Regions from separate parts of the Bacillus sp. GM2 genome, predicted to be linked through region 1. Evidence: predicted binding sites of a transcription regulator. Region 1 holds the regulator's gene; each other region holds the start of a gene.
The links. Region 1 encodes LexA, which represses DNA repair genes until DNA is damaged. Its sites were predicted from a motif close to CGAACATATGTTCG; they were not measured.

Region 1 (7,660 bases):
TGGGATGATTTTATTTAGTCATACGATCAATCAACAAATGCAAAAGGGGTGAAACAAAAGTGAAAGTCATGATTGGTTCGATCATATTGCTATCCATTATAGGGTTTGGCGTATGGCTTATGTTAAGCCCGCTTTTTAAAAAAGTCGGAAGCGGGGCGAGCAAAATAAAGAAAACGCTGGAGGATGACAAAGATGAATGAAAAACAACCAAAGAAGAATAAAAACAAAACGCTGCTCGGCGGAATTATTGTCGCTGTTGCTTTAATTATTGGGGGATTCACGGCTTCCCTGTTCATCGAGAAAATTCCGAACGGATATGTCGGCGTTGTTTATTCTCCGAATGGCGGGGTGAAATCGGAAACGCTCGATCAAGGCTGGCATTTAGTCGGACTGTTTGACAAAGTCACAAGATATCCAGTGCGGATGCAGACTGTAAACAATCAGGATATTCAAGTGGCTACTTCTGACGGCAAAAACATCTCAATGGACATCGCCTACAACTATGTCGTTCAGCCTGATAAAGTCGTAGAATTGTTTAATAAATTCGGAGCGGTTGATATTGAATCAATCGAAAACAGCTACTTGAAAACAAGGCTGTGGGACGCTGCAAGAAAGTCGATTTCCAAATACTCCGTCATTGATACATACGGACAAAAATCATCTGATGCCGCCGCAGAAATCCAAAAAACATTTGCAGATGATATGAAGGGTCTCGGCTTTGTCATTGACGATTTAACACTCGGTGTGCCAAAGCCTGATAAAGCGACCCAGGAAGCGATTGACGCGCGCGTGAAATCTTCGCAGGAACTGGAAAGAACGCAGACAGAGCTGAAGATCGCCGAAGCGGAAGCGAAAAAGAAAAAGATCGAAGCCCAAGGTATCGCCGAGTACAACGAAATTATTAAAAAATCGATGTCAGATGAAATGATCAAGTATCAATGGATCCAAAAATGGGACGGAAAAATGCCTAAAGCGACAGGATCGAATTCCCTGATCCAGATTCCGACCGATGAGAAAGGAAAATAAAACGAAAAAATCCCTTGCTAAGGGATTTTTTTCGTCTCGGGCGCCCGTATATAATAGTGTTAACAATCGCTTCTGGACAGGAGGGAAGATGATGTTTGCTCCGGACGCCATTCTCCGTACGTGGAGAAGATTCGACGCTTTTCCGATGGAAACGCTGACAAAGGCATGGTTTTATCATCAGGCAGGGGATCAGAAACAGCGGAACGTATCGATGATGAAGGAACACCACCATGAGTACGGCATTGCCGGCAATTGCTTTGACCTTTCGATTTGGCTGCTGGACGAGTTTACAAAAGACGGAGTGGAAGCTTTTCCGATCGGCCGTTCGTTCAAAACAGAACGTGCGCATGCCGCAGTCATCGCGCTTGATGAAAGAGGACGGCGCTTTTTGTGTGATCTGGGAGACCAATGGCTGCAGCCGATTCTGATCGACTGCGAATGTGAAGATTATACCAGTGAAAAGCTGGACGGTTTTTTCCCGGCAGCACAAATTCAAGTCAAGCCGACAGCCGGCGGAGTTAAGGTCCTTTACCATCGGCCGAACGGAAAGGTGTCAACTCAAGTCTACTCTACAGAGCCTGTTGAGATGTCCGTTTTATGGGAGGCGGCTGACTACTCGCAAGCGGCATTGAAGCCTGTGCCATTACTGGAATGCAGAGTTCCGTTTCAACATGAAATCGCGCATTGGGAATTCAGCGGCTGGGACATCTATCTTAGCACGAGCAAAGGATTATACAGAGAAACGAAGCCGGACACAATCGAAGGCTGGACTGAGAAAATCCATGATGTCACTGGATACGATAAAAATGTTATCAAGAAAGCGTTGGAGATTTATCAAACCCGCGCATGATCTTAAACCTTGAAAAAAACTCATTTTATACATATCATGTGGAAAGAGGAGAGGATAAGATGAGCCATTATGACCAGCAATACAATGCAATCATTCAAAAAATTATTGAATCAGGGATCTCCGATGAAGAATATCAGGTCCGGACGAAGTGGGATTCAGACGGAACGCCGGCTCATACGTTGAGCATCATGAGCGAAAAAATGCGGTTTGACAATTCGGAAGTGCCGATTTTGACGACGAAGAAGGTGGCGTGGAAAACGGCCATCAAAGAGCTGCTTTGGATCTGGCAGATGAAATCCAATGATGTTCAAGTTCTGAACGATATGGGGGTTCATATTTGGGATCAATGGCGGCTTGAAGACGGCACAATCGGAGCAGCCTACGGCTATCAATTAGGGAAGAAAAACAGAACGGTTAACGGTCAGAAAGCCGATCAAGTGGATTATTTGCTCCATCAGTTAAAGCATAACCCGTCTTCACGCAGGCATTTGACTATGCTGTGGAATCCCGATGACTTGGACGGCATGGCCTTGACGCCCTGCGTCTATGAGACGCAATGGTATGTGAAGGAAGGAAAGCTTTCTTTGGAAGTAAGAGCGAGAAGCAATGACATGGCGCTTGGCAACCCGTTCAATGTGTTCCAATATAACGTCTTGCAGCGCATGATCGCTCAGGTTCTCGGTTATGAGCTGGGCGAATACATCTTTAATATCGGTGACTGCCACATCTATACCCGTCACATCGACAATTTAAACATTCAGATGAAACGCGAGCAGTATGAAGCGCCGAAGCTGTGGATCAACCCGGACATCAAAAACTTTTATGACTTTACAATCGATGATTTTAAATTAATTGACTATAAGCACGGCGACAAGCTGACATTTGAAGTTGCCGTATGAACAGGCGGATTTGCCGCCTGTTTTTTTGTTGTGTGAATGAATTATTTTCTAGGAAATTTGCGTATCTGGCTGCCGCATGTTTACTGACGGCAGCCGTGTTTACGCTTAGAGCGGACGCAAAAGCACGTGCAGTTTAAAAAAGCTCGCTATCGATGAATTCATTCACGGCTATGACCGAGCATTTAACTTGATCATAGAAGAATAAACGTTTATTTACACAATCTAAACGTCTTTTTCACAAAGAGCCAGAAAAGCAAAAACAATTCTCTCTTAATCTGTTAGTGACACCAGCATATACAAGAGGAGGTTGTTTTTGTCATGATCAAAAAATGGGCGGTTCATCTGCTGTTTTCCGCATTGGTGCTGCTTGGGCTTTCGGGAGGGGCTGCATATTCTCCTCAGCATGCCGAAGGCGCTGCAAGGTATGATGACGTATTGTATTTTCCGGCATCGCGCTATCCTGAAACCGGCGCTCATATAAGCGACGCGATCAAAGCGGGCCATGCAGATGTCTGCACAATTGAAAGATCGGGGGCGGATAAGCGCCGTCAGGAATCATTAAAGGGGATTCCGACCAAGCCGGGCTTTGACCGTGACGAATGGCCGATGGCCATGTGTGAAGAAGGGGGAAAAGGAGCGTCGGTCAGATATGTCAGCTCATCGGATAACCGCGGAGCCGGTTCCTGGGTCGGGAACAGGCTGAGCGGTTACGCTGACGGGACGAGAATTTTGTTTATCGTTCAATAAAAGGGAGACAACGAAAAAAAATGTTTCCTCCGGGAAACATTTTTGTTGACAAGAAAACCATTTTGGGGGATAATGGCAATGTAAGCATATGATCAATCCCTCTGTTTCAGGCTCACATCCTTCATTGCCGTATGGTTGTGAGCCTGTTTTTTCGTGCGAAAAAAAAACCGCCGACCGGCGGTTTTGCTGATGAGTCCGTTTTTTAATGAACAGTGCGGAATACGCCGATGACTTTTCCGAGAATCGTCACATTCTGGAGGATGATCGGTTCCATCGTCGGGTTTTCCGGCTGAAGGCGGATATGGGTTTCTTCCTTGAAAAACCGCTTAACAGTCGCTTCGTCGTCTTCGGTCATCGCAACGACGATATCTCCGTTGTTTGCGGTGTTCTGCTGTTTGACTATCACATAATCCTGATCAAGAATTCCGGCATCGATCATGCTTTCGCCCATGATCTCCAGCATAAAGACATGCTCATCCGGCGGCGCCAGGCGGTCAGGAAGCGGAAAGTATTCCTCAATGTTTTCGACTGCGGTAATCGGCGTACCGGCCGTCACCTTTCCGATGACCGGGACATTGACAACCTGGTTTTTCGGAATGTGAATTTCTTCCTCTGTATCGAGAATTTCGATCGCTCTCGGCTTCGTCGGATCCCTTCTGATCAATCCCTTCGTTTCAAGCCTTGCCAAGTGGCCGTGTACCGTTGAACTTGACGCCAGGCCGACCGCTTCTCCGATCTCCCTGACGGAAGGCGGATAGCCTTTGCGTTTCACTTCTTCTTTAATGAAACGCAAAATATCAAGTTGTCTTTTTGATAGCTTCGTCATTTTTTGCACCTCAAAACGTCGATTTTAGCTAGATTATAGCATGTTTTTCCTTTGAGTACAAACATAGGTTCGAAAAAAACGATTGACAGAAACATTTGTTCGTATGTATACTGAAATCATAAAACCGAACAAACATTCTGGGGTGATGGATATGAAAAGAGAATCATTGATTTTTGTCAGTCTGTTTACTGCTGTGATCAGCTGCTGTATTCTGTTTGTGTCTTTTGCCGGTAAAATCGAAGAAAGAAAGCAATATGTTAAAATAGAAGTGCAGGAAGGCGATACATTGTGGGAGCTGGCCGACCGGATCAAAGGCGGAAAACCCGCTGACAAACAAAAATTCATCGAATGGGTCGCCGATAAAAACAATCTGCCGACCTCCGTCATTAAACCGGGCGATGTTTTGGTCCTGCCGGTAGCCAAACAGCACTCCGATCAATATCAGCTTGCAGTTGTAGAATAAAAGATTGAGGGGATTTCCATGAATGCGATTATTTACACCAGGGTAAGCACTGCGAAGGAGCAGCAGGAAACCTCATTAAAACGGCAGGCTGAAGAGCTGCAGTCGCTTGCCGCTGAGCACGGAATGAACGTCGTGAATGTCATCTCCGAGCAGGCGAGCGGATATGAGATGGACCGCGACGGCGTCTTCGATCTGCTCGAGGAAATCAAAACATCAGACATTGACGCGGTTTTAATACAGGATGATACGCGGCTTGGAAGAGGGAATGCCAAAATTGCCCTTCTTCACTGTTTATATAAAGAAGGCGTTCAAATCTACACGCTGGCTCACCGGGGAAAGCTTGAGCTTTCCGAAGCGGATTCGATGGTTTTGGAGATTGTCGGCATTGTCGAAGAATACCAGCGGAAAATACATAACCTGAAGATTAAGCGGGGAATGAAGAAGGCGGTCGAAAACGGCTACCGCCCGGAGAGGAATCTGAAACACCGCAATGAAGGCGGCGGGAGAGAGAGGATCGAAGCGCCTCTTTCAGAAATCGTCAGGCTCAGGGAGAACAAGCTGACGTTTGCGGAGATTGCAGCCGTGTTGAGAGGGTTCGGATACAGCATTTCAAAAGCAACCGTTCACCGCCGCTACCAGGAGTATAAGGACGGCCTTGCAGACTAATCTGTTGTCAAACGAAAGCGGATTTAGTAGTATGATGGATATATACCGAATCAAAGGAGTATCTTATGATTTCTAATGAAAAAATAGCCAGAATTAACGAGCTTGCCAAAAAAGCAAAGAGCGGATCTTTAACAGACGAAGAAAAAGCAGAACAGCAGAAGCTTCGCCAGGAATATCTTCAAGGCGTCCGCGCCTCTATGAAAAACACGTTGAAAACTGTGACGATTGTTGACCCTGAAGGTAACGATGTGACGCCTGAAAAGCTCAAACAGGAAAAAAGAAACCGCCGATTGCATTAATTTAGGGAATACGCCGATATCGTATTCCCTTTTTGTATATACTACAATTTAAAATGAAGGCAAAGATTCGTCATTTTTCACTGCTTTTGAGCTGAAATGGTTGTGAAAACCGATGGGTAGATTTATGATAAGAAAGTAGAGTCCATACAGGAAGGGGATCATAATGAAAACGATTGAATTAAAATCTGTCGCAACAATACGAACACTCTCCATAGACGCGATTGAAAAAGCTAAATCCGGTCACCCGGGCATGCCGATGGGGACTGCTCCGATGGCTTATGCGCTTTGGACAAAAATGATGAATGTCAGCCCTGAAAATCCGAATTGGTTTAACAGGGACCGTTTTGTGCTGTCTGCCGGTCACGGATCAATGCTTCTGTACAGCATGCTTCACTTAAGCGGGTATGACGTTTCAATTGAAGACCTCAAGAATTTCCGCCAATGGGGAAGCAAAACGCCTGGACATCCGGAATTCGGACATACTCCGGGTGTAGATGCGACTACAGGCCCGCTTGGCCAAGGAATCGGAATGGCTGTCGGAATGGCGCTTGCTGAACGTCACCTTGCGGAAACTTACAACCGTGACGACTATCGCGTCGTTGACCATTATACATACAGCATTTGCGGTGACGGAGACTTGATGGAGGGAATTTCATCGGAAGCGGCTTCGCTTGCGGGACATTTGAAACTCGGCCGTCTCATCGTGCTTTATGATTCAAATGACATTTCGCTTGACGGTGAATTAAACCGCTCATTCTCTGAAAATGTGAAGCAGCGTTTTGAAGCGATGAATTGGGAAGTGCTTTATGTTGAAGACGGCAATAACATTGCCGAAATTACGGCGGCCGTCGAGAAAGCGAAACAAAATGAAAAGCAGCCGACATTAATTGAAGTGAAAACAACGATCGGTTTCGGCTCTCCAAACCGCGCGGGAACATCCGGCGTTCACGGCGCTCCGCTCGGCTCAGAAGAGGCGAAATTAACGAAGGAAGCGTATGAGTGGACATACGAAGAAGATTTTCATGTCCCTTCCGAAGTGTACGAACACTTTAACGAAACAGTGAAGGAAGCGGGCAAGAAAAAAGAGGCGGAATGGAACGAGCTGTTCTCCGCATACAAGAAAGCCCACCCGGAACTTGCCGAAGAGCTTGAACTTGCGATGAAGGGCGAACTTCCTGAAGGTTGGGATCAGAAAGTACCTGCGTATGAGAAAGGAAGCAGCCTTGCTTCGCGTGCATCCTCAGGGGAAGTGTTAAACGGAATCGCTCAACAAGTGCCGTTTTTCTTTGGCGGATCCGCTGACTTGGCCGGCTCCAACAAAACGACAATCAAAAACGGCGGAGATTTTTCAGCGAAAGATTACGCCGGCAGAAATATCTGGTTCGGTGTACGGGAATTTGCGATGGGAGCAGCTTTGAACGGAATGGCTCTCCACGGAGGCCTTCGCGTATTCGGCGGAACGTTCTTCGTTTTCTCCGACTACCTGAGACCTGCGATCCGTCTTGCGGCATTAATGGGGCTTCCTGTCACATATGTGTTTACACATGACAGCATTGCCGTCGGAGAAGACGGACCGACTCATGAGCCGATTGAACAGCTGGCATCACTACGTGCGATGCCGAACTTGTCCGTCATCAGACCTGCAGACGGAAATGAAACAGCAGCAGCCTGGAAACTGGCGCTTCAATCAAAAAATCAGCCGACTGCGCTTGTGTTGACACGCCAAAACTTGCCGACAATCGATCAGTCTGCTGAAGCAGCTTATGAAGGCGTTGAAAAAGGTGGATATGTCGTTTCGAAAAGCCAAAACGAAAAACCGGAAGCGATCTTGCTTGCGAGCGGATCTGAAGTTGGCCTTGCGCTTGACGCACAAAGCGAGCTGAA
Region 2 (7,660 bases), 890 kb from region 1:
ACTGCTGCAGCTCGCGATCGGACACGAAATTCATCACAAAGGCAATCTGTTTGTTTATGTGCGTGAAATGGGACACACGGATCTGCCTTTGTACGTAAAGATTCATTGATTACGGGAGCCTGAAGATAACCCTTCCTTGAAAGAAAACCGGCTAAAAAGGAATACGAAAGCAGCCGGGTGTACACATTATGAGTAAAAGCTAAAGGAGGGTGTCAGCATGAATACGCAGCGTGCCCAGGAAATCGTCGAATCACCCGACATGGTTGATGTTACTTATAACGGCAGGCCGATTTATATTCAGCGTGTCAACGAACAAAATGAAACGGCAAGAATCTTTCCGCTCGGCCAGCCGGAGAACGAGCAGGAAGTACCGCTCACAAATTTGAAAGAGCATTAAAAAGCAACCCCTTCTGATGAAGGGGTTTTGTATTTGACTGATCACCCGGCCATCAAAAAAACACCCGAAAGCCCGGGTGTTTAATTTATGATTTTCGCAAGTCCTCTTACTGCCAGCCTCAGCACATAAAACAACGGCTCAAGCAAATCAACGAGATAAAGATAATCCCATTTATCATCATTTCGTTTCTTCTTTTTCTTCAACAGCTGTTTCTCCCTTCCTGACTGTAATGGGGTTATTTCATATACGGACGTGCTTTCTTTAAGTTTCAAATTACGGGTGAAATTTGTTTTTTCTGGCGGCCCATTGTTTTTGAAGCCAGCTTTTTTTATAAAGATAAGCGATCAATTCCATCCACAGCTTAGGAAGCCTTTGCGGGAAACGGCTTTTTTTATAAATGGTTTGATAGGCTGTTTTTAAGTCATCCCACTGTCTGCATTCTTTCGTCTGCAAAAACCTGGCGACATCGATGACTTTGATTGTCCCAGCCGGCGTCAGTATCAGGTTTCGGAGGTGGATATCGGATGGATTCAACCCTTTTCGCTTCGCATCATTCAATGCGCGGTCGACCTCGCAGATCATGTCATCATCGATCGGAATGCCTTTGTTTAAACACTCATAAAAAGTGTATCCTTTAATATACTCCATTAAAATATATGATGGCCCTGTTTCATATATATCAGGATAATAATTCGAATCAGAAAGCTTTTTGTAAATCTCCGCTTCCCTTGCGGCGATGTTCTTAAATTCGGGAAAAAAGACTTTAAGAGCCATTTCCCTGCCCTCTTCAGTCAGCTTAAAAACGTATGCGCTCCTGCCTTTCCCGATCAACTCTAAGTCATCGGGTTTTTGGATAAGTTTATTGAACTTTTTTTTCGTATTATACTTTACGGCCTCTGCATAGGTTTGCGCCTTTTTCACGCTGAACTCACCTTCTTTTTAAGGGCTGGTCAAACGAAAAACTCTCTATAATGTTGTTTATACATGAGAACGGGCGGTTTTGCACCTTAAATGCTTTTGAGTTCTTCATATTGGTTTGAAAATGTAACATTCGTAAACCGGTTGTCATCTAATTGCTTTTTTAGATTAATTTTTAAAAGCGTTGGTCAAACTATGGATATGATCGTTAAGGCAAAAAAGAAGGTGATATTGATGAACAGCCAAAGCAAGTTCAAAATCGGTTTAGTGCTTATTGGAAGTCTGCTGGCCGCGCTCAGCTTTCACCTGGAGGCCCTGGCCGAAAAGCCGGCTACAGTTCAAATCCAGCTTGAAAAGGTTTATCTGGACGGGGACGTTGGAATCGAAAATAAAGTAGAGGCCGCTCGAACAATGGAAGACTTTAAAGCTGCTTATAAAGGGTGGCAGCTCATCGATCAGAAAAAGGGGTTTATTCTGTTTCGCAAACAGGTGGACGACATTTCTCCCCTCAGCAAAACAAACGGTTATATCGGAGTGACGGAAGACGGCGTGATTTCGACTTTCCACGGCCGCCCTGGCATATTATCAGAGCCGATTCAATCGTTTTTTCAGATTGATATAAAGCGCCTGGAAAGCCGGATGGCGGATGATTTGCGCAAAGGGATCCCATACCGCACGAAAAAGGAATTTGAACATGTCATTGAAGCCGTAAAATCATCCGGAAGCCAACATCATGTAGAAGATATGAAGACATGACGCTGTTATGTCTTTTTTCAGCTGCAGACAGAAGCTTTTTTAGCGAACATATGTTAACTTTTTCATTCTAGCTTTGCCTGTTTTGTGTTACAATGAAGAGCAGTCAAAGAGGTGAATGAACGTTGATCGAATTCGTAAAAGGGACGATTGATTATGTATCGCCCCAATATATTGTCATTGAAAACGGCGGGATCGGCTATCAGATCTTCACGCCAAATCCGTTTATTTATAAGAAAAACAGCAAAGAAACAATCTATACATACCATTATGTAAGAGAAGATACGAATGCGCTGTACGGCTTTTCGACAAGGGAAGAAAAAATGCTGTTTACGAAAATGCTGAATGTTACAGGAATCGGCCCAAAAGGAGCGCTTGCGATCCTCGCTTCCGGCGATCCGGGAGCGGTGATTGAAGCGATCGAGAATGAGGATGAAGCGTTTCTCGTCAAGTTCCCCGGCGTAGGCAAAAAAACGGCAAGGCAGATCATCCTTGATCTGAAAGGGAAGCTTGCGGACGCCGTTCCTGAAATCGCGGCCGATCTGTTTAACCATGAAGAGCGGGAGCAAATTCATGAAGCGGAAACGGCTCTTGAGGAGGCGCTTGAAGCATTAAGAGCGCTCGGCTATTCCGACCGGGAAATTAAAAAAGTCCAGCCTCATTTGAAAAAGGAAGAGGCGCTTTCGACGGATCAATACGTTAAAAAAGCATTGCAAAAATTGTTAAAGTAAGGTGATATCATGGATGAGCGGCTTGTATCAAGTGAACTAGACAACCATGAATCAGCGATTGAGCAAAGTCTGCGTCCGCAAAGACTGGCTCAGTATATCGGCCAGGAAAAAGTGAAAGACAACCTCAAGGTTTTCATTGAAGCTGCGAAAATGCGGGAAGAAACGCTTGACCATGTCTTGTTGTACGGGCCGCCGGGATTGGGAAAAACGACGCTCGCTGCGATCATCGCCAACGAAATGGGAGTCAATCTCAGAACGACGTCAGGTCCGGCGATCGAGCGCCCCGGCGATTTGGCGGCGATATTAACGGCTCTGGAGCCAGGCGACGTTTTATTTATTGACGAGATCCACCGTCTGCACCGTTCGATCGAAGAGGTGCTGTATCCTGCGATGGAAGATTTCTGCCTTGATATCGTGATCGGCAAAGGGCCGTCGGCGCGTTCTGTGAGGCTCGATCTTCCTCCTTTTACGCTTGTCGGCGCGACCACAAGGGTCGGGCTTTTAACCGCGCCTCTCAGGGACAGGTTCGGCGTTCTGTCAAGGCTTGAGTATTACACGCGTGACGAGCTTTCGGAAATCGTGATCAGAACGGCGGAGCTGTTTGAGGTCGACATCGATTCGCTCTCGGCTCTCGAAATCGCGAGACGGTCAAGAGGGACGCCGCGGATTGCCAACAGGCTTTTGAGGAGGGTCAGGGATTTTGCCCAGGTGCTTGGAAACAGCTCCATCACGGAGGAAGTGGCGGTTGATGCGCTTGAACGCCTCCAGGTTGATAAACTCGGGCTTGATCATATCGACCGCAAGCTTTTAATGGGCATGATCGAAAAGTTTGGCGGCGGTCCAGTCGGCATCGATACGATTTCGGCTACCATCGGTGAGGAGTCTCACACGATTGAGGATGTGTATGAGCCGTATCTTCTTCAAATCGGTTTTATTCAAAGAACGCCGCGGGGGCGCATCGTAACCCCTGATGTATACAGCCACTTTAAAATGGAGGTTCCGAACCGTGACTGAATTTCCAAAGATTTTAATGGTGCTGGGCGCCGTCATTTTTGGCATCGGTTTATTCATGCAAGTCATCGGCAGGCTCCCCGGCGATATTTTTGTAAAAAAGGGAAACGTGACATTTTTCTTTCCGGTTGTTACATGCATTGTCATCAGCATCATTCTGTCCGTGGTGTTTTCCTTTTTCGGACGAATGAAATGACGCGACATTCAAGTCTATAGATAGAGTAAGGTGAAAAAAGATGAAAGTAGAATTATTCGATTTTGACTTGCCTGAACGCCTTATCGCACAGGTTCCTTTAAAAGAGCGGGATGCGTCCAGGCTGATGGTGCTGGATAAAAAAACAGGAGAAATCACTCACAGCACGTTTAAGCACGTGATTGATTTTCTGAACGCAGGCGATTGCATCGTGTTGAATGATACGAGGGTGCTACCGGCCCGCTTGTACGGAGTCAAGGAAGAGACGGGCGCAAAGGTTGAAGTTCTTCTGTTAAAACAGGAGGAAGGGGACGTATGGGAAACGCTTGTCAAGCCCGCAAAGCGGGTCAAGCGCGGAACCGTTCTTTCGTTTGGAGACGGCCGTCTAACGGCGGTCTGCACAGAAGAGCTCGAGCACGGCGGAAGAAAAATTGAATTCCGCTATGAAGGAATTTTTTACGAGGTGCTCGAATCGCTCGGCGAAATGCCTCTGCCTCCTTATATTAAAGAACAGCTCGATGACAGAGAGCGCTATCAGACGGTTTACTCAAAGAAACAAGGATCGGCGGCTGCGCCGACGGCCGGGCTGCATTTTACGGAAGAGATTCTCGATGCGCTCAGGAAAAAAGGCGTGCATATTGCGTTTATTACCCTTCACGTCGGGCTCGGGACATTCCGGCCTGTCAGTGCGGAAAATGTAGAGGAACACGATATGCATGCCGAGTTTTATGAAATGTCGGAAGAAACGGCAGCATTGTTAAACCGCGTCAGACAGGAAGGCGGAAAAATCATTTCCGTCGGCACGACATCGACGAGGACGCTTGAGACCATCGCTTCCGAACATGACGGCCGCTTCCGGGAAGCGAGAGGCTGGACATCGATTTTTATTTATCCAGGCTACACATTCCGGGCGATTGACGGGATGATTACCAATTTTCATCTTCCGAAATCGTCCCTCATTATGCTTGTCAGCGCGCTCGCAGGCAGAGAGCATGTGCTTTCTGCCTACCGCACCGCAGTGGAACACGAATACCGCTTCTTCAGCTTCGGAGATGCCATGTTGATCAAATAAAATTCAAAAAGATTGGAGGGCTCATAATTTGTCGCAGCAACCGATACGCTATGAGTTCATAAAAGCATGTAAACAAACAGGAGCAAGGCTGGGGAGAGTGCACACCCCGCACGGCTCATTTGAAACGCCGGTGTTTATGCCCGTAGGAACGCTCGCCACCGTTAAAACGATGGCGCCGGAAGAGCTGAAAGAAATGGGTGCAGGCATTATTTTAAGCAATACGTACCACCTTTGGCTGAGACCGGGCCATGACATCGTCAAAGAGGCGGGGGGCCTTCATCAGTTTATGAATTGGGACCGCGCCATTTTGACGGATTCAGGCGGCTTTCAGGTGTTTTCCCTGAGCGAGTTCCGCAAAATCGAAGAGGAAGGCGTTCATTTCCGCAATCATTTAAACGGAGACAAGCTGTTTTTATCTCCTGAAAAAGCGATGGACATCCAAAACGCCCTCGGATCAGATATTATGATGGCGTTTGACGAATGCCCGCCGTACCCGGCAGAGTACGATTATATGAAGAGGTCTGTTGAGCGGACGAGCCGCTGGGCGGAAAGGTGCCTGAAAGCTCACAAACGCCCTGACGAGCAAGGGCTTTTCGGAATCGTTCAAGGCGGAGAGTACGAAAACTTGAGAAAACAAAGTGCGAAAGACTTGATTTCACTGGATTTTCCGGGATATGCTATAGGTGGACTATCCGTCGGAGAGCCGAAAGACGTGATGAACCGTGTGCTGGAGTTTACAACTCCGCTGCTTCCTGCGGATAAACCGCGCTATTTAATGGGGGTCGGCTCACCGGACTCTCTGATTGACGGAGCCATCCGCGGAGTGGATATGTTCGATTGCGTGCTGCCGACAAGGATAGCGAGAAACGGTACGCTCATGACGAGCGAAGGGCGTCTCGTCGTGAAAAATGCCAAATATGAAAGAGATTTCAGACCGATCGACGAGCAGTGCGACTGCTATACGTGCCGCAATTACTCGCGCGCTTATATCAGACATTTAATCCGCTGTAACGAAACGTTTGGAATTCGTTTAACTTCTTATCATAATCTTTATTTTCTGTTAAAATTAATGGGGCAAGTCAGAGATGCCATTCGTGAAGATCGTTTAGGTGATTTCCGGGAAGAGTTTTTTGAGCGCTACGGTTTTAATAAACCAAATGCTAAAAGTTTCTGACACATAAACGAAGAAAGCGATAAAGCCATTTGAAAGGGGTGAAAAAATAATGGAGATGCTTGGAACATTACTTCCGATTATTTTAATGTTTGCGGTTCTTTATTTCCTTTTGATCCGTCCGCAGCAAAAGCAGCAGAAGGCTGTCCGCCAGATGCAGGAGGAGCTGAAAAAAGGAGATAAGGTCGTAACGATCGGCGGCCTGCACGGCATCGTTGATTCAATTGACGAAAGCAAGGTTGTCATCAAAACAGGTGACAATACCCGTCTGACATTCGACCGCCGCGCGATCAGAGAGGCGTCAGCAGAATAGCCGAAAGGCTGATACATAAGCATCGGAAATCAGACTGTCGCAGGACGTGAAAACGGCGCTAGCGCCGTTCCTTATGTCTTGATGAAGCCGCAGTTGTTCCTGATGTGACATGGCATAAAAGAAGCCTTATGGGCACGAGAAAAGGGAGCGGACATCCGCTCCCTTTTTGCTGCCTTTATGCACGGCTCCCCTGCAGATTGACCCCGAAAACCCCGCCCAGCATGCTGACTCCCAAAAAGCCGGAATGATAGAGGAGCTGCTTCAAATTGAAGGCCTCTCCAAAGCCGAGATATTGAAACAAAAGCACCGTAAGGGAGAAGCAAAGCGCTGTCAACCCTCCGCTCAGCCACCCCTTTTCCTTCGATTTTCCTCCCGCAATAAAACCGCCGATGAACAAGGTAATAAAAGATATGGCGGTAATCAACCAGCTGAATGAACTTTCGGTTAATGATGTGAAGGTAAGGAGCAGCGAAATAAGCAGGCTTCCTGCAAACATCAAAGCGAAAATGACCACCAAGCTGTATAAAATCCCTTTGCCGACTTGTTTTGGTTCGTTCATCACGATCCTCCTTTCAAAATAGACGGGCTCGTCTTTTTAAATGTATTCTGCATGTTTCGCAAATAGACTAGCTCCCCCGACCTTTTATACATAAAAGACTCAAATTAACAAAGGCTATGTTTATGATCATGATAGGCGGAAGGAGGCGGGCCGTAATGGATGAAATCTTAGCTCTTACGTTTCGGACGATCGTTTTGTATTTCATCATCTTTATTTTGTTTCGCTTGATGGGGAAGAGGGAAATAGGCGAGCTGAGCATACTGGATCTTGTCGTTTTTATCATGATGGCCGAAATCGCGGTTTTGGCTATTGAAAATCTCGATGACCACCTTCTCCATACGATCATCCCGATTCTCGTTTTGACGCTGATCCAGGTTATATTTGCATATCTGTCATTGAAAAATCAAAAAATCCGCCGGCTTCTCGATGGAAAACCGACGATTATCATAGACCGCGGAAAAATTGATGAACACGCCATGAGGACACAGCGCTATAATTACGATGATTTGATGACGCAGCTGAGAGATAAGAATGTGGAACGA
Region 3 (7,660 bases), 490 kb from region 1:
CTTTCTTTTGAAAGGTGTAATCCTTCCCTTGTTTACACCGCTTGAAAGCGTTTTGGAAGCAGCGAAAACCTACGATATTTGGATCGCTCTCTTTCCTTTGGCCGCAAGTTTTGGACTCGTTTTTTACGGGATTTTTACAGGAGCGACTGAAATAGGCCCGGTCAGAAATTCAATGTTCTTGGCTGTTCTCGTCTTCCTGGCCGCCTTTTTTACCGCTGTGCCCGCTTTCGGAAACCATGGGCTGTGGCTCGCTTTTCTTTTATTCAGCCTTGGACGTTCCGTATTCTTATGTATGGCTGTTCCCGGGCTGACCACCCGTCTCTTCGGAGAGCGAAGTGCTGCGAAAGAGGCAGGCTAAAAGCCAAATCATAAAACCCCCCGGCTAAAGCTTAGCCGGGGGGGTTCTCGTTTATTCTTTCGTTAATTGTGCGACGAAATGGTTCAGATGATCCAGCGTCATCACATTTTGATTGCATGTTTCACTGTCACAGCAAATATAATTGCCTCTGTCTGTATAGGTTTCTTTCCCGCTTTTCACCCGGGCCATGAACAGTCCGATCTCTTCGGTCCTGTTGCATATCGCGCAGATTCCTTTTTTATTGCTGGATTTGATGGTGCCGTGTATTCCGGTCAGCTTTCCGCCGGCATCCACAATCATGTACTTTCTGCCTGATCCTGCATCATTCCATCCCAGGTAGGAATATCCGCTGAAATCCATCTGTTCAAAATCGGGCGTCTTTAACTTCTTCACTTTAGAAAATAGCTTTTTAGCGGTTTTTACTGTTATACGCTGAAATGGAATGACATGAGGCTTTAATTCGGCTAAAAAGCGCATCGTTTCACCGCTGTCTTCCACTTCTGCCATCTTCTGCAGCAAAGACTTTTGATCGCTGCTGAGATCAGGAAACAGGTTGAACACTTGATCGAGCGCATTGCATTTCAAAGCGTCAAGTACGTTTTCGTCATTGATGTTCGCATGTCCCTGAACAAGGCTGTCCGTTTGAAACTTAATAAAATTATATTGGTCATTTCTGATAAAAGGTGTCTTCATTTCTGCCAGCTCCTTATTTATGGATCTATATTTAAAAATAAGGTGCAAAGCCGGATGATCAGAAATGATACCTTGCTTTTTTTAGGCGATTTGTTGATAACCCCGCCTCATGCAAAGTATCGCCTTTCAAGATAACAGGCTTTGCATGAGACGCTGCAGTCGGCAAATGAATGTCATTTACCATTTTATCCACCTCCGAATACTGATTCTATTATAAACGACAATCGTATTCAATCTCAATGATATCCTCCATCTTTAAAATGCATATTTCATCCGCCCGGCTTACGATCCGCAGCTCCCTTTTCAGGGCGTCGGCATAGTGAATCCGGCCGGCCAGCGTTTTCACTTCCCCCTGCCGATAATAGGCAAATTGCAACATTCTGTTTTCTGCCATCGCTTCACAAATGATTTCATTAAATTCTTCATATTTTTGTTCATCCAGGATCGGTTTTTTGAGTTTTTGAAGGCTTTCATGATATTCCCTGAGCAATTCCACGTGCTCAGGCAGCATCATGGAAACCCATTTGATACTGCCTCTGTCGCGAAGCATAAATGATTCTCCTTTCTATGCCTGATGGCCTCCGACCAATTTTGACCGCAGCCGGGCCGTCCCGGCGTTTGTATAGGAAACGGCCCGCAAAAGCGCTGTTGATCCGTGCCGTTCTCTGATGCCGTCCATCACGTACCCGAGCTGCCGCTTCTTTTCCTGATCGGGACGAAAAAGATCAAGCTGCATATTGGTATCGTCTTGAATATTGGACAAAGAGACGGAAATTTTCCGAACCGTTTTGCCGGCATAAAACCGCTCGAACAATGCCAGACATGTATGGTATAGATCAAGGGTGACATTTGAAGGGCTTTCCATTGTTTTTGAACGGTAAAACCCGCCGCCAAGCTCATCGCGGCTGTATTCGACGCCAAGACTGACGGTCCGGCCCGCCTGGCGGTGGGCGCGCGCCCTTTTGGCCACTTCTTCACACATTTCAAGAATGACATGCTTGACTTCCTCCGGATTCGGATAATCGCGAAGCAAAATCTGGCTTTTTCCATAGCTGACCTGCCCCTCCAAGAGCGGCGCTCCGATCGCTGAAAGGTCGATGCCCCAAGCGTGATAATAGAGCTGGTTTCCCATCACCCCGAATGTTTTCTCAAGCCGCTTGAGATCATAGTGAGCCAGCTGACCGACTGTAAAGATCCCCATCCGGTTTAACGTCTTTTCCAGCCTGGAGCCGATTCCCCACATGCGGCGCAGCGGAGACAGCGGCCACAGCTTCGTTTTCACGTCTTCGTAGCCCCAAACGGCCACTCCGTCTGCTGATTTTTTCGCTTCAAGGTCAAGGCACAGCTTTGCCATCAGCAGATTCGGTCCGATTCCGACAGCACAGGGAAGGCCAAACTCCCTTTCCATATCATCTTGAATTTTCATCGCAATCGTTCGGGCGTCTCCCCACATGCTCTCAACACCGTCCACCTGAATAAAGCTTTCATCCACGCTGTACGTATGAATGGCATCAGGCGGCACATAGCGGCAGAACAGCCGGGTGAGCTCTGTAGAAACACGGACAAACAGCCCCATCTTTGGATTGACCAGCTTGATGCGCGGATCATCCGGCAGCTGATAAAGCCTTGTTCCCGTTTGCACGCCGAACTCTCTTTTCAGAGCCGGAGAAGCAGCGAGAACGATGCTCCCCTGCCGCTCCGTGTTTCCGACAACCGCCAGCAGGCAAGTCATCGGATCAAGTCCGAGCAGGACTGCGGCACAGCTTGCATAAAAGCTCCGCATATCAACGCACAAAACCGAACGCGACGGATATTGACCGTAATCCATCTCTCTCCCTCCAAAAAGAACTGATGTTCGCACAATTAGTGTATGAATACTATACTCCGAATATACGTTCGATTTCCAGGCGTAATTTTATCCAAAGAAAATCCTGGCTGAAAGCAACAAAAAACACCTTCTTTGGAAAGAAGGTGACATGGCGGATCATTCCAGTTCGGAATGCTGCCGCATCCGGTTTAATGGCTCAAATTGAAAGCTCCCTTGAGAACCTCGTTTTTTCCTAGTAAGATAAAAGAAAAAGCGCTCCTAAAGGAGAAAGACAAATGGATGAGAAACTGATTGAAAAAATGCTCGGACAGGCGCTGAAGCAGTACGGACGCAATGTTGCAACCGATCCGCTCAGCCCCGGCGAAAAAGAAATCCTGAAGCTGGCTTTGCAGGAAAGGCGGATCGAGGAACCGAATGAGGGGCTGCATGCCCATATCGAAGATGTCATCTATGATTATGTCACAAATCAAGGCTTGTTCTCCTTTTGATCACCCAGCATATAGAAATTCCTCTATTCACCGCCATTTGTTTCATGTATGATAAACAAATAAAAACGTAACGGAGAGTTTATCATGAAACAAAAATGGCAGAACATCCACCCGCTCAGCTGGACCATTATTGTCGGAACCATTTTCGGACGTATGGGCACAGCCATGAGCATCCCTTTTTTAGCAATTTATTTGACACAAGTGAAAGGCGCCTCTTCCGGCTTTGCCGGCGCCGTTATTGCAGCGAGCTCTCTGATCGGAATTGCGGCAAGCTTTTACGGCGGGTACTTATCAGACAGGTTCGGCCGGAAAACCATCATGCTCGTTTCGATTTTCGGCTGGACATTCGTGTTCGCCGGTTTCGCGCTCGCCGATCATGTCTGGACATTCTTTGTCATGAATGCCTTAAACGGATTATGCCGCGCTTTGTTTGAACCGACTTCAAGAGCGCTGCTTTCAGACGTATCCAAACCCGAAACGCGCCTTTTCGTCTTTAATCTCCGCTATACCGCGATCAACCTCGGCGTCGTCTTTGGTCCGCTTTTAGGCCTGTACCTCGGATCTTCGAAAACGACGCTGCCGTTTTTCATTGCGGCTTTCATTTATTTTATTTATGCGGCGGTGCTGGTCATTCAGTTTAAACACCACACCGTACCGGCAACTGAGCGGAATAAGCGTATAAAAGTGCGGGACGCGCTGGAGGTGACAAAAAAAGACCGGGTATTTACGATTACACTAATCGGTTCGATTCTTTGTTTATTCGGGTATTCCCACTTCACATCCACGCTCGCACAATACATGGCGGCCAGCCCGTTCATCGAAGACGGGACGAAAGTGTTCGGTATGATGCTGACGCTGAATGCCTTGGCCGTGCTTGTCGTACAGTACCCGATCGTACATATCGCCAAACGGTTTTCACCGATTTTATCGCTGATTGCCGGAAATGTGCTGATTAGCGGAAGCCTGTTCAGCCTCTCGTTTTTCCACGATCTATGGTCCATCGTCTTGATCATTATCGTGTTTACGATCGGGGAAGTGCTTCTCTTTTCGATGATGGATTTACTGGTCGACCGGATTGCCCGGCCTGAGCTGAAAGGCACTTACTTCGGGGCTATAGGCTTCACCCAGCTGGGAAGCGTGATCGGCCCTTGGGCGGGGGGAATGCTGCTGGACGCCTTTGGAGCGGAAAAGCCGTTTTTCACTTTTGCAATCCTGTCTGCTGTCACTATTTGCGGCGTTCCTTTCCTGGTGGCAGCCTTCCGGAAGCTCAAAATAGATGAAGCAAAAGTCAAATTAAGTTCGAAAAAAACGATGCAGCATTAATTGAAAACAGGCCGGCTCGGTCAAAGGCCGGCCTTCCGGCGGACGCCCGCCTCAAGGCGCCGCAAGTTCGACTTTAATGCGGTCGGGATCTTCGGTATACAAGGCATAATGCCCGCTTCCGCCGGCAAACGGATGTCTGTCTTCATATAAAATGCGGCATCCACGCTCCCTCAGTTTCATTGTCATTTCGTCGACCTGTTCTTTGGATGCCGCGTAAAAAGCAAGATGGTTTAAACCGACGCGGCACCTGTGATAACCTGCTTTGACAAACTGCTCTTTCGCCTGCACAAGCACGAGATAGGCGCCGTTTGCTTTCCAGCTGATCCCGTCTTCCCATTGTTGAAAAACCTCATAGCCGAGCTCTCCGAGAAACCAGCCCCAAAAGCGCTTCGACGCTTCCAAATCTGAAACATACAGTTCAATATGATGGATCATGCAAGCCTCCTCTTCTACACCCGTCTGACGAGAATCTCTTCCACCTTGTGGCCTTCGCCTTTTCTCAAGATTAAATCAGACCGGAATTTTGTAGGCAGAATGTTCTCATACAAATTCGGACGGTTGACGGTCTCCCATATTGACTTTGCCATATGGTCCGCTTCTTCGTCCGCAAGGTCTTTGAATTTATGGAAATAAGAACTCGGATCTTGAAATGCCGTCTCTCTGAGCATGCGAAAGCGTTCAAGATACCATTTGATAATGAGGTCTTCTTCGGCATCCACATAAATTGAGAAGTCAAAAAAATCGGAAACGAAAACCCGCGGTTTTGTCCGGTCGTCTTCGATCGTCGGCGTCTGCAGCACATTGACGCCTTCGATGATGACGATATCCGCTTGTTCAACCGTTTCGTAAACCCCTTCCAATCTGTCGTACGTTAAATGGGAATAAACGGGTGCGCGAACGATTTTCTTGCCGGATTTTAAATCGTTTAAAAACTCAAGCAATGCTTTGACATCATAGCTTTCCGGAAACCCCTTCCGCGACATCATCTGTTTTTCTGTCAGCACCGCATTGGGATAAAGAAAACCGTCAGTTGTGATCAGACTGACTTTCAACCGTTCCTGCAAACGCGAGAGCACCGTCTGAATGATGCGGGCCGTCGTGCTTTTTCCAACCGCGACGCTTCCGGCAATCCCGATGATGAACGGAATTTTGGCCGCGTGAGGATGGTTCAAAAAACCGTTCACCCGGGTGTTCCGTTCATATTGAGTTGTCCGGTGTAAATAAAGCAGCCTCGCCAGCGGAACATAAACGGTTTCGACTTCTTCCAAAGACAGATAGTCATTTAAACCTTCAAGCCTTTTTACTTCCTCTTCGGTCATTTCTACCGCCATATGCCCGCCGAGATTTGCCCAGGCATCGCGGGTATGACTCGTATATAACGTGTGCAAATTCAAATCCTGATTCGCCATTATACTCACCTGCCCTCTGTTCAAAAGCTGTTTACTAAAAAGTGCATGAATTTCTGAGACCGCTTTATTATTATATAGAATTTTCCGAATATTTACGAGGAACAAGGTTTCAATCAAAACAACCGCCTCATCCAGAGACGGCAGATTCTGTTGTTCCAACTATTTGACACTCGCCTGCCAAACCTGAGCCAACGAGCATCCGTCGCTTGCAAAAAAAGAGCGCAAGTGCCTGCGCTCTTTTTTCAAACGACATATTTGCTTTGCCTGTGCGCCATATAATAAGTAACCGCAGACAGCAAGCCGATGGATGCGGCTAAAATGATGACGACCGGAATCATGTCCACCTTCACCGGTGTAAACAGTTTAAAGCCGCCGCTGAAACTGAAAACCGCATGCCCGAGATTAGACAGCAGGTTTTTCAAATCGAATCTCCCCAAAGCAGGGATAAGCAGGCTGTAAACGATATAAAGCAAAGCAGGCGTAATAAAGCTTCTGAAGAGGACGCCCAAATAAAATCCGACCGTCGAAAAAATGAAGCTGACCGCCAGAACGACAACGAGCTGAAGCGGGATATTGCTTTTTGAAACAGCGGGTATTGTGAACTCGCCGACCGGTATGGCCCTTGAAGCCAGGGAATAAAAGACGAAGCTTGACACATATGCCGTACATACAACGGCGATCACGGCGGCAGCCATCACCATGTAAACTGAACACTGTTTGGCCAGCAGAACGGATTTCCAATCATGGCTGACAGCTTTCACTTTCACCGTCTTGAACCTGATGTCGTAAGAGGAGATATAGATGGCATACAGCGTAAAAGCCAAGGGAAAAATGATGAAGCCCATCAGCTCTAGCGTCATGATAACCGACTGCTTGGGCTCCAGATGATGGAGGGACAAGACGAAATTCTCATAGTCAAACCTTAAAATATTTTCGACGATCTCTCCGTCGCCATCCTCGCTTTTCAGCTCCCCTTCCTTCACCTTGACGGGCGACGCCAGCGCCTGCTTAATATCGATGCCGAGTTCTTTATATTCGTCTTCAGTCTTTTTAAACTGCTGATAGCTGTCAATTGTATTTTTATAATGTACATATATGTATCCGGATGAAATGAATAATAGAGGAAGCAATAACATGACGAGCATTTTAGAATATGATTGAAATGCAAGCTCTTTTTTGAAAATATTATAAATATTCTTTATAGACATCGCCCAATTCTGCTCCATTCGTTTTAAAATTGTCTATGTGGATAGCTGAACCGTCTTTCAACACGTATAATTGATCGACGATTGAAGAATAAAACTCAAACTGATGGCCGGCGGCAACAATCGTCATCCTGCTCGACCAGTCATTGATCAGCGCCTGAAGCTCCATCATGGACCGGTAGTCAAGCCCGTTTGATATCTCATCCAAAAACAAATATGACGGTTTGTTTAATGCAGCGATCATTAAGGCCAGCTTTTTCTTTTGTCCGTATGAATAGGTCTTAACCTTTTTTTTCAGCAGCGCCCGGCCGAGGAACTTTTGCGATAATTGTTCCAGCTCTTCTTTGCCGGCAGGT
Region 4 (7,660 bases), 120 kb from region 1:
GGGAAACGGACGTTTTTCTTATTTAATCACAACATTCTGCTTTCTAATTGAGACAAAATGCTTTATGATAAAGGAAGGTAAATTTTTGCCACGATGATGGGTAGGGAGGTTATCATTTGGCAAAGCTCGAATGGTACTTAGAATATGAAATACAAGTCAACCGTCCCGGACTTCTGGGAGATATATCCTCTTTATTGGGGATGCTTTCAATTAATATTGTGACCATTAACGGCGTCGATACTCAAAGAAGAGGCCTCTTGTTAAAATGCCGTCATATAGATCAGATTAAGCGACTGGAATCGATTCTGAACACGATGGATACGATTAAAGTGACGAAGCTCCGCGAGCCGAAGCTTCGTGACCGTCTCGCTGTAAGGCACGGCCGCTATATCCAGCGGGATGCAGACGATAAAAAAACATTCCGGTTTGAACGCGACGAGCTTGGCTTGCTTGTCGATTTTATGGCTGAGCTGTTTAAAAAAGACGGGCACAAGCTGATCGGGATCAGGGGAATGCCCCGCGTCGGCAAGACGGAATCAATTGTCGCTTCAAGCGTCTGTGCAAGCAAAAGGTGGCTTTTTGTTTCTTCGACACTGCTGAAGCAAACGATCAGAAGCCAGCTGATTGCCGATGAGTACAGTCCGGAGAATGTTTTCATTTTGGACGGCATTGTGTCGACGAGAAGAGGATCTGAACGCCATTTGCAGCTCGTCAGTGAGATCATGCGGCTGCCGGCGACCAAAGTTGTCGAGCATCCGGACATTTTCGTGCAAAATACGGAATATACGATGGACGATTTTGATTACATCATCGAATTGCGTAACAGCCCCGATGAGGTGATTACATATGAACATGCTGAAGAACCGCAGATGTTTGACCATTCAGGTTTTTCCGGCTTTGATTTTTAAAATGGAAGGTGTTTGTTGTGACTGAACTAGGAAATCGGCTGAAAGAAGCCAGAGAGGAAAAAGGGATGTCATTGGACGATCTTCAGGCGGCCACAAAGATCCAGAAAAGGTATTTAACGGCCCTTGAAGAAGGAAACTATGATATCATTCCGGGAAAATTTTATGTGCGGGCTTTTATCAAGCAGTACGCCGAAGCTGTCGGCCTCGACTCGGAGCTCTTGTTTGAAGAGTTTAAAAAAGATATCCCTAATTCTTACAATGATGAGGTTTCTGAGAAGCTTTCTTCAATCAAGCCGCAGAGAGAGCTGCCCAAGTCTGCCTCAAAAGCGCTTGAACTTTTGCCTACCCTGCTTGTGGCAGCCGGCGTTATCGTTGTGATCGCGATCATTTACGTCATCGTTCAGGCTGTAAACGGCGGAGGCAACCAGCAGGCTGAAGAGCCTAAGACAGAGGAATCGCAAAGCAAGTATGACGTCTCAAAAGATTCCCCGCTGACAAAGGGAAATCAACAGAACACGGATGCGCAGAAAGACAGCGCTGAAGGCGACAAAGAAAAAAAGGATCAGCAGTCTGATGAGAACGACAAGCTGACCATGAAAGCGACCGCAAGCGAAGGCTCTTCCACAACTTATGAAGTATCAGGATCCGACAAGCTGGAGCTTGAAGTAAAGGCAAACGAAAACTCATGGGTCAGGGTGCGCGACGAGAAAGGAAGCTCCCTTAAAGAAGGAATGATGAAAAAAGGAGAAACCTTTCAAAAGAATATTACCGATCAATCGCAAATTGATTTGCGGATCGGATATGCGCCGGGCGTTGAAATTAAAATCAACGGAGAAGTTCTTTCTTACAAGCTCGATCCTAAGACTGTGATGACACAAAACATAACGATTCAAAATAAAAAGGAGGAAAAGTCATCTTAATTGCACAGATGACTTTTTCTTGCGTTCATCATCAATAGGAAAACATACATATCTGGAGGAACCTTTATGTTTAATCTACCGAATAAAATCACGCTTTCTAGAATCGCATTAATTCCTGTTTTTATGGTCATCATGCTTGTGCCGTTTCACTGGGGGGCTGTCTCCTTCGGCAGCGAGTCGATTCCGGTCACCCATTTGATCGGCGCACTGTTGTTTATTTTTGCTTCTGTCACCGATTGGGTTGACGGCTATTATGCGAGAAAGCTGAACCTTGTCACAAACTTTGGAAAATTTCTTGACCCGCTTGCAGACAAGCTGCTCGTGTCTTCCGCTTTAATTATTCTGGTGCATTACCATCTTGCTCCGGCCTGGATGGCCATTGTCATTATCAGCCGGGAATTTGCCGTAACGGGACTGCGGCTCGTCCTTGCGGGAACAGGGGAAGTTGTCGCGGCCAACATGCTTGGAAAAGTGAAAACATGGGCTCAGATCATCGCTATCTCTGCTCTTTTGCTTCACAATCTTCCATTTGAGCTTGTATCCTTCCCGTTCGGCTCGCTTGCTTTATGGGTGGCTGTCTTTTTCACAGTCGTATCAGGATGGGAATATTTCGCTAAAAACTGGGATGCTTTAAAAACATCGAACTAAACGTGGGGAAGTGGAAACAATGAAGTTGGAAAGAAAAGCGGAAATTATCGCTGTCGGTTCTGAGCTTCTGCTCGGACAAATCGCTAATACAAATGCTCAGTTTATCAGCAGGCATTTGGCCGAAATCGGCATTAACGTCTTTTATCACACGGCGGTGGGAGACAACCCGGAACGCCTTAAACAAGTGATTCAGACAGCACAGCAAAGGTCTGACTTCATCATTTTTTCGGGAGGCCTTGGACCGACGAAAGACGATTTGACAAAAGAAACGATCGCTGAAGTTGTCGGGCGCCCTCTTCAGCTCGACGATGAAGCCTTCGAATCGATTCAGGATTACTTCAAAAAAACGAACCGGGAGATGTCGCCGAACAACCGCAAACAGGCGCTGATCCTCGAAGGATCCGATGTTCTGCCGAACCGCTTCGGGATGGCGCCGGGAATGCTGCTTGAGCATGAATCGCGCTTTTATATGCTCCTGCCGGGACCTCCGAAAGAGCTGGAGCCGATGTTTGAAAACGAAGCGAAGCCGCTGATTTTGGAAAAGCTCGGCTCGAAGGAAAAGATCGTGTCAAGGGTGCTGCGGTTCTTCGGCATCGGAGAATCCCAGCTTGAAACCGATTTGGAAGATCTCATCGATGCGCAGACTAATCCGACAATCGCCCCGCTTGCGGCCGACGGGGAAGTCACGCTCAGACTCACGGCAAAGCATGCGGATCCGGAGGAGACAAACCGCTTGTTAAAAGAAACGGAAGACCTCATCATGGAGCGGGTCGGAGAGTTCTTTTACGGGTATGATGATACATCGCTTGCAGAAGAGCTTGCGAAAGCATGCAGGAGCAAGGGAATGACCCTGGCTGCTGCGGAAAGCTTTACAGGCGGGCTTTTTTCCAGCTGGCTGACGGAAATGAGCGGCGCTTCGGAATATTTCAAAGGCGGCGCCGTCTGCTACACAAACGAATTGAAAGTTTCAGCGGCCGGCGTTGCCGAAGACACGCTGCAGCGCTACGGTGCGGTCAGCGCGCAATGTGCAAAAGAACTCGCCGCAGGCATCAGAGTCAAAACAGGAAGCGATATCGGCATCAGCTTTACTGGAGTAGCCGGGCCGAATACGCAAGAAGGCCATCCGGCAGGAAAGGTGTTTATCGGCATCTCCGTGAAGGACCAGGCTGAAGAAGCGTTCGAATTTCAGTTCGCCGGATCCAGGTCTGCGGTGCGAAAGCGTTCTGCCAAATACGGCTGCCATCTGTTGCTGAAAATGATGGAAAAATAAGCGGAAACCGGATTTTCGGAATATCTTTCTTATGAAAAAGGTCATTCCATTTTAGGAGATCGATTTTTTCCTCTTAAAAAATCGAATATGCGTTCGCTTTTTTCTTGGCAAATCCGTGCAAACAAGGTATAGTAGATATAGCGGAAGTGATAAAGGAGGAAAATAGAATGAGTGATCGTCAGGCAGCCTTAGATATGGCGCTTAAACAAATAGAAAAGCAGTTTGGTAAAGGTTCGATTATGAAACTGGGCGAACAAACTGAAACGAGAATTTCAACAGTTCCGAGCGGTTCTTTAGCGCTCGACACGGCTCTTGGAGTGGGCGGATACCCGCGCGGCCGGATTATTGAAGTATACGGGCCTGAAAGCTCCGGTAAAACGACGGTGGCGCTTCATGCGATTGCCGAAGTTCAGCAGCAGGGCGGACAGGCGGCGTTTATCGACGCCGAACACGCGCTCGACCCCGTCTATGCACAAAAGCTGGGTGTCAACATTGATGAGCTTTTGCTGTCACAGCCTGATACGGGCGAGCAGGCGCTTGAAATCGCCGAAGCTCTTGTCAGAAGCGGAGCGGTGGATATCGTTGTCATCGACTCTGTGGCAGCGCTTGTGCCGAAAGCTGAAATCGAAGGAGACATGGGGGATTCCCACGTCGGTTTGCAGGCCAGACTGATGTCTCAAGCGCTTCGTAAGCTTTCCGGAGCGATCAATAAATCGAAGACCATCGCGATCTTTATTAACCAGATTCGTGAAAAAGTCGGCGTCATGTTTGGAAATCCTGAGACGACACCAGGCGGAAGAGCGCTGAAATTCTACTCTTCTGTCCGTCTTGAAGTGCGCCGCGCAGAGCAGCTGAAACAAGGCAACGATGTCATGGGGAACAAGACGAAAATCAAAGTCGTGAAAAACAAAGTGGCACCTCCGTTCCGGACGGCCGAAGTGGACATTATGTACGGGGAAGGGATTTCAAAAGAAGGGGAAATCATCGACCTCGGAACAGAGCTTGACATCGTTCAAAAGAGCGGTGCATGGTACTCTTATCAGGAGGAACGTCTTGGACAAGGCCGTGAAAACGCCAAACAGTTCCTGAAAGAAAACAAGGACATCCTTTTGATGATTCAAGAGCAGATCCGGGAGCACTACGGTTTGGATACTGGAGGCGTTGCTCCTGCGCAGGAAGACGATGCCCAAGCTCAGGAAGAACTCGAATTTTAATCATGAAACATGTGAAAGGCTGCCGACCCGATCGGCGGCCTTTTCCTTTCATCTGCGCATTCAGACGCAGCTCCTTTATCCATCTCCTTCATCCGGGCGGTTTGAAAAGGCGTTTAATCCAGAAACGTTAAGACCGTAAGCTTGACAAGTATTTCCCACACAATTACAATGAAATTGTATCACTTGTTTTTCTTAACATGATTGATAAACATTTAAACTTGACAAGGGCTGTGAAGCCGCTTCACTCCCTGTGAAGGTTCTGTATGTTGAGAAGAAGTACAATGTACATGCCGACACTTACTTTTAGCAAGACAAGTTCATAGCAAGAGGAGGTGAAAGTTATGAATCCTTTAGCAATTCTCATCTCCATTTTGCTGAGCCTATTCTGTTTAGTTGTTGGCTACTATGTTCGTAAAATCATTGCCGAAGCAAAAATTTCAGGTGCGCGAAATGCAGCCGAACAAATTCTTGGAGACGCAAAGCGGGATGCTGAAGCGTTGAAAAAAGAAGCCCTTCTTGAAGCAAAGGACGAGATTCATACGCTTCGGATAGAAGCTGAACAAGAAGTTCGTGAAAGACGAAATGAGCTTCAAAAACAAGAAAACCGTTTACTTCAAAAGGAAGAGAACCTTGACCGAAAAGATGAATCATTAGATAAACGGGAAGCGATGTTGGAGAAGAAAGATCATTCTCTGAATGAACGACAACAACATATTGAAGAGATGGAAAGCAAAGTGGATGAAATGATTCGTATGCAGCAGTCAGAGTTGGAGCGTATTTCAAGTCTGACGCGAGATGAAGCGAAGCAAATCATTCTGGAACGGGTTGAAAACGAGCTTTCCCATGACATCGCGATCATGATGAAAGAAAGTGAAAATCGAGCGAAAGAAGAGGCTGATAAAAAAGCGAAAAATATTCTTTCATTGGCTTTACAGCGCTGTGCGGCAGATCATGTGGCCGAGACAACGGTTTCAGTTGTCAACCTTCCAAATGATGAGATGAAAGGCCGCATTATCGGACGTGAAGGACGTAATATCCGTACATTGGAAACATTGACGGGGATCGATCTGATCATCGACGATACGCCGGAAGCCGTTATCCTTTCAGGATTTGATCCGATCAGGCGTGAAACAGCCAGGATCGCTCTTGATAAACTCGTTCAGGATGGCCGCATTCATCCTGCCAGAATCGAAGAAATGGTTGAGAAATCCCGCCGTGAAGTGGATGATTACATTCGCGAAATGGGTGAACAGACGACGTTTGAAGTTGGAGTTCACGGTCTTCATCCCGATTTAATCAAAATCCTCGGCCGCTTGAAGTTCAGAACGAGCTACGGACAGAATGTACTGAAACATTCAATGGAAGTGGCGTTTCTGACAGGCTTGATGGCTTCAGAGCTCGGAGAAGACGTGACGCTCGCAAAAAGGGCAGGACTTCTTCATGATATCGGGAAAGCGATTGACCATGAGGTGGAAGGAAGCCACGTTGAAATCGGTGTGGAACTGGCCACCAAGTATAAAGAGCATCCAGTTGTCATCAACAGTATCGCATCTCACCACGGAGATCAGGAGCCGACTTCCATCATTGCCGTGCTCGTGGCCGCAGCCGATGCGCTGTCCGCCGCAAGACCTGGCGCAAGAAGCGAAACGCTCGAAAACTATATTCGCAGGCTTGAAAAGCTGGAAGAAATCTCTGAATCGTACGAAGGTGTTGAAAAATCATTCGCGATACAAGCGGGACGAGAGGTGCGGATCATGGTCAAACCTGACTCAATCAATGATCTTGAAGCCCATCGTTTGGCGCGTGATATTCGAAAACGAATCGAGGACGAGCTTGACTACCCTGGACACATCAAAGTAACCGTGATCAGGGAAACGAGAGCCGTTGAATACGCAAAATAAAGTGGTGCGAATGCGCCACTTTATTTTTTTGTTTCCTTGTGTAACACTATGATTAAAACCTATTTTAAAAAAGAAAGGGTCAAATTATGAGAATTTTATTTATTGGAGATGTTGTCGGTTCGCCCGGCAGAGACATGATCAAAACCTATTTGCCGAAGCTGAAGCTGAAATATAAACCGAACGCCGTCATCGTCAACGGAGAAAACGCGGCACACGGAAAAGGCATTACCGAAAAAATATACCACCAGCTCATTCAAGCGGGAGCCGACGTTCTCACAATGGGAAACCACACATGGGATAAAAGGGAAATATTTGATTTTATTGATGACGCGCCGCAGATCGTCAGACCCGCCAATTTTCCCGAAGGCACGCCTGGAAAAGGCATCACATACATAAAAACAAACGGTTCAAAGGAACTGGCTGTGATCAATTTGCAAGGCCGCACATTTCTGCCTGCGATCGATTGCCCTTTTCGAAAAGCTGATGAATTAATAGAAGAAGCGTCAAAAAGAACACCGTTCATTTTTATCGATTTTCATGCCGAAGCGACAAGCGAAAAGCAGGCGATCGGCTGGTATACGGACGGCCGCGTGTCAGCGGTTGTCGGAACGCACACGCATGTTCAGACAGCCGACAACCGCATTCTTCCGAAAGGCACGGCATATATAACAGACGTGGGGATGACAGGGCCTTACGACGGGATTCTCGGCGTCGACCGCGAGACGATTATCAAGCGTTTTAAAACGAGCCTGCCCGTCCGTTTTGAAATTGCCGAAGGCCGCACAACACTGAGCGGAGT

Region 2: the regulator LexA is predicted to act here: its motif matches at 2,115-2,128, upstream of ruvA (Holliday junction branch migration protein RuvA).
Region 3: the regulator LexA is predicted to act here: its motif matches at 2,937-2,950, upstream of ACVC9U_RS06725 (Y-family DNA polymerase).
Region 4: the regulator LexA is predicted to act here: its motif matches at 3,829-3,842, upstream of recA (recombinase RecA).

What each region holds. Positions count from the first base shown of each region.
Region 1 covers NZ_JBRKSZ010000007.1:1,638,202-1,645,861, reverse strand. The annotation lists gene ACVC9U_RS09315 (hypothetical protein) at 60-200, shown strand; gene ACVC9U_RS09310 (prohibitin family protein) at 193-1,026, shown strand; gene ACVC9U_RS09305 (hypothetical protein) at 1,115-1,876, shown strand; gene ACVC9U_RS09300 (thymidylate synthase) at 1,936-2,775, shown strand; gene ACVC9U_RS09295 (NucA/NucB deoxyribonuclease domain-containing protein) at 3,094-3,522, shown strand; gene lexA (transcriptional repressor LexA) at 3,725-4,348, opposite strand; gene yneA (cell division suppressor protein YneA) at 4,500-4,811, shown strand; gene ACVC9U_RS09280 (YneB family resolvase-like protein) at 4,830-5,477, shown strand; gene ACVC9U_RS09275 (DUF896 domain-containing protein) at 5,543-5,776, shown strand; gene tkt (transketolase) at 5,940-7,660, shown strand, end outside.
Region 2 covers NZ_JBRKSZ010000007.1:746,343-754,002, forward strand. The annotation lists gene ACVC9U_RS04760 (DinB family protein) at 1-109, shown strand, start outside; gene ACVC9U_RS04765 (small acid-soluble spore protein H) at 218-397, shown strand; gene ACVC9U_RS04770 (hypothetical protein) at 478-600, opposite strand; gene ACVC9U_RS04775 (protein kinase family protein) at 671-1,318, opposite strand; gene ACVC9U_RS04780 (BofC C-terminal domain-containing protein) at 1,550-2,071, shown strand; gene ruvA (Holliday junction branch migration protein RuvA) at 2,194-2,799, shown strand; gene ruvB (Holliday junction branch migration DNA helicase RuvB) at 2,809-3,813, shown strand; gene ACVC9U_RS04795 (DUF2905 domain-containing protein) at 3,806-4,006, shown strand; gene queA (tRNA preQ1(34) S-adenosylmethionine ribosyltransferase-isomerase QueA) at 4,047-5,075, shown strand; gene tgt (tRNA guanosine(34) transglycosylase Tgt) at 5,104-6,249, shown strand; gene yajC (preprotein translocase subunit YajC) at 6,296-6,559, shown strand; gene ACVC9U_RS04815 (TIGR04086 family membrane protein) at 6,735-7,118, opposite strand; gene ACVC9U_RS04820 (DUF421 domain-containing protein) at 7,274-7,660, shown strand, end outside.
Region 3 covers NZ_JBRKSZ010000007.1:1,149,100-1,156,759, reverse strand. The annotation lists gene ACVC9U_RS06740 (MATE family efflux transporter) at 1-358, shown strand, start outside; gene ACVC9U_RS06735 (FusB/FusC family EF-G-binding protein) at 410-1,051, opposite strand; gene ACVC9U_RS06730 (YolD-like family protein) at 1,263-1,601, opposite strand; gene ACVC9U_RS06725 (Y-family DNA polymerase) at 1,617-2,879, opposite strand; gene ACVC9U_RS06720 (YqzH family protein) at 3,155-3,367, shown strand; gene ACVC9U_RS06715 (MDR family MFS transporter) at 3,452-4,690, shown strand; gene ACVC9U_RS06710 (VOC family protein) at 4,742-5,125, opposite strand; gene coaA (type I pantothenate kinase) at 5,140-6,099, opposite strand; gene ACVC9U_RS06700 (ABC transporter permease) at 6,342-7,307, opposite strand; gene ACVC9U_RS06695 (ATP-binding cassette domain-containing protein) at 7,285-7,660, opposite strand, start outside.
Region 4 covers NZ_JBRKSZ010000007.1:1,757,717-1,765,376, reverse strand. The annotation lists gene ACVC9U_RS09975 (YmfK family protein) at 117-908, shown strand; gene ACVC9U_RS09970 (helix-turn-helix domain-containing protein) at 926-1,828, shown strand; gene pgsA (CDP-diacylglycerol--glycerol-3-phosphate 3-phosphatidyltransferase) at 1,895-2,476, shown strand; gene ACVC9U_RS09960 (competence/damage-inducible protein A) at 2,496-3,746, shown strand; gene recA (recombinase RecA) at 3,914-4,960, shown strand; gene rny (ribonuclease Y) at 5,302-6,861, shown strand; gene ACVC9U_RS09945 (TIGR00282 family metallophosphoesterase) at 6,948-7,660, shown strand, end outside.